4 regions of the Jeotgalicoccus huakuii genome follow, and region 1 is predicted to be linked to each of the others. Evidence: riboswitches for the same ligand, from Rfam matches in the RefSeq annotation. Region 1 holds a riboswitch; each other region holds the start of a gene.

Evidence for each region. A riboswitch is a leader RNA that binds a small molecule or an ion and turns the genes downstream of it on or off. The one in region 1 is predicted to bind thiamine pyrophosphate.
Region 2: another riboswitch for thiamine pyrophosphate. It lies ahead of thiD (bifunctional hydroxymethylpyrimidine kinase/phosphomethylpyrimidine kinase); the one in region 1 lies ahead of V6E76_RS07065 (3-oxoacyl-ACP reductase).
Region 3: another riboswitch for thiamine pyrophosphate. It lies ahead of V6E76_RS05110 (ECF transporter S component); the one in region 1 lies ahead of V6E76_RS07065 (3-oxoacyl-ACP reductase).
Region 4: another riboswitch for thiamine pyrophosphate. It lies ahead of tenA (thiaminase II); the one in region 1 lies ahead of V6E76_RS07065 (3-oxoacyl-ACP reductase).

Annotation. Positions count from the first base shown of each region.
Region 1 covers NZ_JAVIYN010000011.1:39,532-41,735, forward strand. Annotated here, with positions in the region: gene V6E76_RS07060 (NtaA/DmoA family FMN-dependent monooxygenase) at 1-445, opposite strand, end outside; gene V6E76_RS07065 (3-oxoacyl-ACP reductase) at 458-1,207, opposite strand; TPP riboswitch at 1,313-1,415, opposite strand; TPP riboswitch at 1,650-1,759, shown strand; gene V6E76_RS07070 (thiamine phosphate synthase) at 1,932-2,204, shown strand, end outside.
Region 2 covers NZ_JAVIYN010000003.1:20,239-22,442, reverse strand. Annotated here, with positions in the region: gene V6E76_RS02050 (ABC transporter permease) at 1-879, shown strand, start outside; TPP riboswitch at 917-1,015, shown strand; gene thiD (bifunctional hydroxymethylpyrimidine kinase/phosphomethylpyrimidine kinase) at 1,082-1,876, shown strand; gene thiM (hydroxyethylthiazole kinase) at 1,879-2,204, shown strand, end outside.
Region 3 covers NZ_JAVIYN010000007.1:43,668-45,871, forward strand. Annotated here, with positions in the region: gene V6E76_RS05105 (ABC transporter ATP-binding protein) at 1-365, opposite strand, end outside; gene V6E76_RS05110 (ECF transporter S component) at 325-906, opposite strand; TPP riboswitch at 967-1,057, opposite strand; gene V6E76_RS05115 (6-pyruvoyl trahydropterin synthase family protein) at 1,110-1,523, opposite strand; gene V6E76_RS05120 (pyruvate kinase) at 1,536-2,204, opposite strand, start outside.
Region 4 covers NZ_JAVIYN010000003.1:107,784-109,987, forward strand. Annotated here, with positions in the region: gene V6E76_RS02510 (hypothetical protein) at 1-125, opposite strand, end outside; gene tenA (thiaminase II) at 276-953, opposite strand; TPP riboswitch at 1,035-1,132, opposite strand; gene V6E76_RS02520 (hypothetical protein) at 1,330-1,851, opposite strand; tRNA gene V6E76_RS02525 (tRNA-Thr) at 1,959-2,029, opposite strand; gene V6E76_RS02530 (benzoate/H(+) symporter BenE family transporter) at 2,126-2,204, opposite strand, start outside.

The DNA.
Region 1 (2,204 bases):
GAACGGCTCTCTCAGGCAATTCAGGTATACTGTGGTTTTGTGCTTCGCGGTCGGTCATTGATGTCACCAGATTCCATCCCATGCGTCCTTTTGTTATGTGTTGCAGTGTGAGTAACTGTCTTGCTGTGGTAAATGGGTTATTAAATGTACCTGAAATAGTTGAAACAAGTCCAACGTTATCTGTGACTTTACTCATAGCAGTTAATGCAATCATTGGGTCAAAATAACTCGCTGGTAATTCTGTTGGACTATCTGCGGGGAAGGCTTGTGAATCTGCGAAAAATACGGCATCAAATTTTCCGCGTTCTGCAATTTTTGCCAGATTTTCATAATATTCAATTGTCGTGAATTCATTGACACTCGAATCGTCTTCTAACCATGCTGCCTGATGGTGACCCACACCATACAATAAAATTCCTATATTTAACTGTTTAGAATTATTCATAATATATACCGCCTAGTTCATAGTAAGTCCGCCGTCTACCGTGATGTTTTGCCCTGTAACCCCATCTGCTGCCTCAGAACAAAGATAAACAACCATATTAGCAACGTCTTGTGGGGTTGTTACTTTTCTCAATGGTGTGGACTGTGCGATTAAATCAAATACTTCTGGTGTTGTGACTGCACTTGCGTCTGTTGTTTTCAGTAAACCGCCAGAAACAACATTTGCTCGGATACCATATTGTCCAAGTTCTGCTGCAACGTTTCTGGTGAACCCAATTAAAGCAGCTTTTGCAGTGGTGTACTCGTGATATGGTACTACAGGATTTTGATATAGATTAGTTCCAATACTAATAATTGCACCGTCTTTACGTTCTAAAAACTGTGGTATTACACTTTGTGATACGTTGAATGCAGCTTTTAGTGTCCCGTCTAACTGTTGCTCGTAATCTTTATAAGTCAAATCTTTGAATGATTTTTGAGCGGTTGGATCAAATTTAAAGTTAACGAGTGCATTGTTTACAACAACATCAATCTGTCCGAAATGTTCAGTTCCTTTTTTAACTAACTGCTCAACTGCTTCACGGTCTGTAATGTCCGCTTGAATCGCAATGGCTTGTGCTCCAATTTCGTTTTTTAACTTCTCTGATTCTTCTTTACTGTTGTTGTAGTTAATTATGACATTAAAACCTTTTTCACTTAGTGCTTTTACGATATAGCTACCAAGTCCTCTTCCACTTCCCGTTACTAAAACTGTCCTTGTCAAATAAATCACTCCTATAATTTTTTAGAATAAAAAAATACGCAGCCTTCATAGGAAAGTTACGTACCGAGAGTAAATTATATGCCCGCAAAGACATAGATATACAACTGTATCGATGTAACACTTTCCTACGCCAGTTTTAACTGGATCAGGTTCAAAGGGTCTGAGGTTACCCTCATCTCAGTTTATAAAAACGCCCCTAGTGCGAATCTATTCTATTTAACATCATTGTATTACTTTACGAAGATACGTCAAGTAAATCACAAATTATGTGAATTGGAACAAACACAATTCAAATTCAATTCTGTAACTGTACTGCTATCTAGTTCTTATATGATTGAGTAAATGTTAAAAGATAGTTATCAGTATAATTAAAATATAATTTTATTTGCAATATTTAACTTTTTAGAGTAACTTGAAGTTATTGATTGGAAAATTAAATAGTTAAGACCACTGGAAGTGTCTTTGAAAAAGGCTGAGATTAAAGTGTAGACTTTGGGATTCCGGGAACCTGATACAGTTCATACTGGCGTAGGAAAGTGGCGAAAGTAATATGTGTTGATGCATACTTGCGCTGTTTTTCTATATAGAAAAACAGCGCTTTTTTATATTAAGGGGTGACATAATGCTTATTGCAATTACACATTTTAAGATATTAATTTCCAAGGACATTGTTCATTTCAATACGATTTCATCCTGTATCGATTATCTTTTACTTCGTACACCCATGTCCGACAACGAGTTATCATCTTTCCTTTGTCAGCTTATTCAATCAGGTTTCCCTAAAGAAAAAATCATCATTCATACTTCGACTAAATTGCTGGAATCTTTTCGTTTAACTGCCATCCACTTTAGAGAAAACGATCCAACTGCATTAACGTATAAAAAAGAACATCCGGATATTTCAGTCAGCATGTCTGCTCATTCACCTGAATCTGTCAAGAAAGCACAGGACAATCATCTCGACTTTGTATTATACGGCCATATATTTGAATCGAGT
Region 2 (2,204 bases), on a different contig from region 1:
TCTGGACTATGGCTCATGCCATTCTCAATCGTCATTCTATTAGTGGCCTTAAGTTACGTATTGTTTTACAAGCGTGATTTAGGAAGCGGTTATTTTAATATCGATAAAAAACCGAAGGAAAGAAAAATCTCAAGCTACTTTAGATTAGCCTTCATCAATAGTAAGGTCTTGATGATGTCATGGATAGTGGGTCTCTTTATAGTTGGTTTATCTTACGGTTCTATTTTTGGAGATCTTGATCAAGTCATCGGTCAAAATGATATGCTTAAAGCCGCATTTGAAGGTCAAGATGGCACCATGTTTTTTATAAATTTACTATTTATAATCTCTGCACTAATTGCGACGGTACCTGCCTTAATGGTGAATGGTAGATTTTTAATAGAAGAAAAATCAGGACGTTTAGAGATGATGAACGCGGCGACGTTAAATAATAGAATTTCACTTACAACGGCATATTTAATACACTGGTTTTACGCGAACTTAGTGGGTATTTTGAGTTATTTACTGACCTTAGTTGGAATGTATTTAGCTAGTATTAATGTGACAGGACTAGAGCTCACAGAAGTCGATTACATTAAAGGACTTATTAATTACAGTGCTGCAATGGTATTTATTATAGGAGTCTCTTCATTACTCATTGGTATATATGCTAGACTTCATATATTTGTCTGGATATATCTGGCATATATATTCTTGGTTAATTATTTAGGAAGTTTGATTGACTTAAATGAAAACTTCTTAAAACTGAGTCCATTTTATTACTTGAGCGATGTTCCTATAGAAGGTTTAGATGAGTTAGCAGTTGTAATTGTTACAAGTCTAGGTATTGTGATGATGCTTATCGGTTTAATATGTATAAGGAAACGGAATCTTCTTTGACACTAAAGTACAATGTGATACAATACATTTAAATAACATTTACCACTAGGGGCGCCAATTGGCTGAGATAGTGAAAACTTGTCCCTTTTTACCTGATCCAGGTTATGCTGGCGGAGGGAAGTGCGAATAAAATGAATACAGCATTCGTTTTGATAAGCCCACTTCTTTTCAGGAAGTGGGCTTATTTTTTAGGAGGAATCTAATAATGACTTTACCAACTGCGTTAACAATAGCTGGAACTGATCCAACAGGTGGGGCAGGTGTCCCTGCTGATATCAAGGCATTCTCATCAAGAGATGTATACGGCATGGCTGTTATCACCTCACTTGTTGCACAAAATACATTAGGCGTTCAGGATGTCTATAACGTACCGATAGATTTTATCGAAAAGGAACTTAAGAGTGTTTTTGATGATCAAGTGCCAAAAGCAATGAAAACGGGCATGATTGCTGAAGCGGATATGATGACCTTAATTGCAAAATACATAAGAGAATATGATATTCCTTATGTCATGGATCCTGTGATGATTGCAACAAGTGGGGACCGTTTGATGACCGCAGCATCGATGGATACGCTCATCAATACACTCATTCCGCTCGCTGATATTGTGACACCAAATCTACATGAGGCAGAGGCAATTACAGGACAGAAGATAGAAAACACATCAGATATAGAACATGCTTTAAAATTCATCGTTGATGAAATGGGGGCCAAAAGTGTCATTATTAAAGGTGGTCACTTAGACGGCGATGCGACAGACTATATGTATGATGGGGAGCGTATTACGACACTATCTAGTGAAAGAATCGACACAGATCAAACACATGGTACAGGATGTACATTTTCAGCGGTACTTACTGCAGAGCTCGCTAAGGGTAATACTAAGGAAGATGCGTTTAAAACAGCGAAGGCGTATATAACAGATGCTATTAAACATGCACCTGGTATCGGGCAAGGTAGTGGGCCGGTAAATCATTTTTCATATAAAGGAGAATAACAATGATTGAACTCTTAAGACGCATTAATCCACTCGTTCTATGTATTACCAATGATGTAGTAAAACCATTCACTGCAAATAGCCTACTTGCACTCGGTGCATCACCAATTATGAGTGGCGAGAAGAAGGAGATGGCTGACATAATTAAGCATAGTGGCGCTGTACTCATCAACATAGGAACTTGTAGTGAAGATAAAATCGAACTCTATGAAACAGCGGCAAGAGAAGCGAATCAGAGTCAAGTACCTCTGATTATAGATCCTGTTGGATATGGTGCTTCCACTTTTAGAAGAAACGTCATCAACCATATATTAGAAAACCATAAGGT
Region 3 (2,204 bases), on a different contig from region 1:
ATCAGACTAGGAGCAATCCTCTGGTTTTCTAGGATAAATGCAAGTTCTTCTTCAACGGTTGGCATGGTGAACTGGGCATCAGGGTCTTGGAATACGTAGCTTGAAGCATTTGGTATATCTAAATAATCTGCTTTTACAGGTGTATGAATGACTTTAGGAATCAATCCGCCCATCACATTTAGTAAGGTGCTTTTACCGGAGCCAGAAGGACCGACAAGTAACACCTTTTCCCCTTTCTTAACACTTATATTGATGTTTGAAAATAATAGCTGCTCTGTCTCAGGGAATTTGAGTTTAAGGTTTTCGATATTTATATCAGTCATATTAAAAACCATCAGACGAATCGCTTTGTTTTTTACCAACATATTTTAAGACACCGGTCCCTTTTACACCTTCATAGAGTTTATGACCTAACCATCCGGCGACGATTGCGCCACTGATAATTCTGAAGATAAGCATCAGCATTAGGTTCCAAGTTTCTAAATGACCAAGGTAGCCATAATACCAATCAAGCGGAATTGTTGATAAGGCTGCTGCTACACCTGCGAGTACAGCTACATATAACTTAGTACTGTTATATCTATAGAGTAAGAAAATGATCTCACATGCCAGTCCTTGGAGTAGTCCATACATGATTAAGACGATATCGAACTGTAACAGAACGATCGTTTCTCCAGAAGCTGCTGCAAATTCTGCAAGTAAAGCGACACCCGGTTTTCTAATAATTAAATAAGCTACAATTGCAGCAATGAACCACATACCATAGACCAATTCATTGATGTGTAAACCAAGGGGCTGCAAGACGGTATATACACCATCCCAGAGAGAATAAAGTACTGCAAAAACTAAGGCGATGACAACTGTGATCAATACGTCTGTCAAAGTTAAAACATTGCTGTTTTTCATAGAATAAACCTCCGTGATTTTTACAAATAAAAAAACACACCACTAACGGAATGGTGTGCATATAAAAATATGCCACTTCCCTACGCTAGTATGATCTAGATCAGGTGATAAGGGTGATTCTCAGCCTTTACAGGCACCCCTAGTGGTGGTGATTTCAATATTTGATTATCTCAATCATAGTACACTTACACATTTTTGTGAAGTTAATTTGTAACAGTCACGCCGTGATTCGTACTTTCGTATAGGGTGACTTTAATTAAATCATCTTGCGGCTTTAAAATTTTGTTAAATTCATCTCTGATCCATAGTGCGATATTTTCCGCAGTAGTATTCATATTTACTAGCGTCTCATTTAATATCTGCCCATCTAAAAGCGGCCGGATTTTATTGTGGTATAAGGCGTCAATAGCCATAAAGTCAGTCGCTAAACCGGACTCATCAATTGGTGAGTTCACATCAACCGTCAATCTATAGGTGTGGTTGAGTAAATCTTTATACTGTGTTTTGGAAAAAAAGATTCGATTATCACAAGTGAATGTGTAATGGAGATGAATGGTGACCTGTTCTTTCTTATAGGCAAAATTGCTTGGTGCTTGTATATGACTCAGTGTTGACATAGTTTTCATCCTTTACTCATTAAAGAGTGCCTTAGATATGTTTAGGGCTCTTAACATTGCTGTTTTTTTATAGTTATGGTCTTCGCTCTTAATCAGTATATCATTCACTGTTTTAACACCTTCTACAATGTAATCTCCCTTGTTTAGCATAATACACTCTGCTCTTGCACCTGCGACAACATCAGATATTTCTGAACGTGTTGGGATACCGTTCTTAATCAGAGATTCTAATACTTGAGTTGCCCAAATCATTGGAATGTGTGCAGCCTCACATATCCATAATAGTTCTTCTTGAATTTCACTCAAGCGTTCATAGCCGATTTCTACAGCGAGGTCTCCACGAGCGAGCATGACACCAAAAGGTCTGTGTGAAGCGGCTTCGGCTATGATATTAGGGAATTCTTTTATGGCTTCTACAGTTTCGATTTTAGCAATAATAGGCATGTCTTTATTGTCATCAGGGAGCTTATCCTGTAATACCGATTCGATAAAAGCCATATCCTCTTTTGATTTAACGAAGGAAAAAGCGATCAAATCGGCATGTTGGCTAGCAAAATCTAAGTCTACTAAATCTTTTTCTGTTAAGACGTTTAAATCGATATCTACATCTGGGAAATTAATGCCTTTCTCTGTCTTAATTTTAACGCCATTTTCTTTAGTTACTTTAGTCACTTTTAAAAT
Region 4 (2,204 bases), on a different contig from region 1:
GTTCCTTCTGTACCAGATTCTTCTGTTTCTGTACCTTCCTCTGTACCTTCTTCTTCAGAACCGCCTCCGCATGCAGCAAGTGCCAATACGCCTACTAATGATGTAACAGTTAAGAGTTTCTTCATAATTAATTCCCTCTCCTTAAAGTAGTATAGGTTTTCAGACTGAATCGTGATGTTAGTCCTACCTTACCCCAAAGAAATTATGGAATACACATGTTTTACAGACCCTTAACATTTTAGAAAACTTATTATTATGAATAATTAATTTCCTAGTCATTTCTCGCCTTGTAAAACATCCCAATTAGATTTATTTTCACACATCTCCCAAAACATATACTCGTACTTACTTGTCTTCACCACAATTTCTTCTAAAACAAGCAGTTCGCGCTCAGGTTTACCCTCTGCTAGACGATTCATCAGCTTCATTGCAGTATTATTTAATGCAGTAAACTCTGTGTCTGAATACATATCCACCCATTCTTTATATGGATTATTCTCATGGTTATAATTATTCTTTAAGTGATTTCCTATAAAGTTATAAGACCATGCACAAGTCAATAAGCATGCAGCTACAACAGCTGCATCACCACGCTGTGCGTGATTCAACATGTATGAGGTATATGCTGTATTTTCACTAGCCGCCTCAGTTTCTAATAGCGCATCCTCTGAAATTCCAAATCGTTTTGAAAAACTTCTATGAAGCTCCATCTCGCCGAACAACGTACCATGTAACAACTCAGCAAATAAATTCATTGTATCTAAATCCGGTGCCTTCTCTGCACCAATCGCCATTAACCGTGCATATTCGACTAAATACACATAATCCTGTTTTAACCAATGCTGAAACTTATCAATTTCAAGAGATCCATCCCCCAAGCCCATCACAAAAGGATGATTTAAATACGACTTCCAAATTCCTTCTACACGTGTCCATAATCGATCTGTAAACATATCGATTCCTCCTTTTGACTAAACAAGATAAAAACCCGAACCTTATGAGAGGTCCGGGCCTATAAATACCATGTTGCCAAAGTTTATCGACACAGACTTCCCTAACGCAGGTCCTAACCTACAGGTTCAAAGGGTCGAATTTCATCTCTCAGCACATCAGTGCACCCCTAGTCTTATTATTTGATTTAAGGATGGTCTTAAAGGCAAAACTTTGCATCCAGAAGTTTTTGAGGAAAATCCTCCATCAAAAGAGATAATAATCACTATGATTTCCATCATTCGTGTCCGTATTCTTAAATCGTAAAAGATAAGTAAGTCGTAAAAAGTAATCCATCAATTTTTCGATTAGGAATCGGTCTCTTTTTACCAATAAAACTTATATCGTCTTCAAAGTGACTTCAATCGTTTCGCTACTGTTAAATTTATCAATTAGCATGGATTTCTTATGCACACTTTTCTCTAGTGATTCTAGGTAATCTCTAACTGCGTCCTCATTAACAATACCTTCTTCAACAATACCGACACCAGAAATCGTCTTTACACGTTCTCTGCCGTAACCAAAGTTTATATTTGATGAAATATTATTGATGATATCACGTTCAATCTTCAATGATTCCAAAGTCGCTGATGCTGTCATTACATGGCCATCCACTGATAATTCGCCTGTTGTATTTTTCAAATGGATTGCTGTTTTCAAAGTGATTAAGTCTGTCTTTAAATCCTTAATTTTCTCTAAGGTCTCATTTACTTTAACGACCTTATCATCGTTATCAATCTTCTCATTATTCACCGCGATCGGCACCCGAAATTCTGTACTGAACTTCTCGTATTCTTTAGTAATTTGATTTCTTAAATTGCTTACATTAAATATGGCTTCTTGTAAAGTGAGCGTTGTCATATTAACCTCCATTGTCCATGCTTAGTTATTAGACTACCCATAAGCTAGAAGTAATGCAAATAAGTAACCATAAAAAAGACCAACTCAATTTTGAGTTGGTATAAGACAGCCGACAACGAGAATCGAACTCGTATTGCAGCCTTACCATGGCTGTGTTCTACCATTAAACTATGTCGGCAAATATTCAATACATTTTACTATAGTATAAACAAATCAATATTTCCAGTCTTTTTGATTAACAACATACACTATATTGAATGATTTGAATCAAATTTTAGTCCTCAATGAATTTCGCAACCAATGTGCCAATTAACATCGCCCATATGGGTGCACTAATATAAAAATAAGTCACT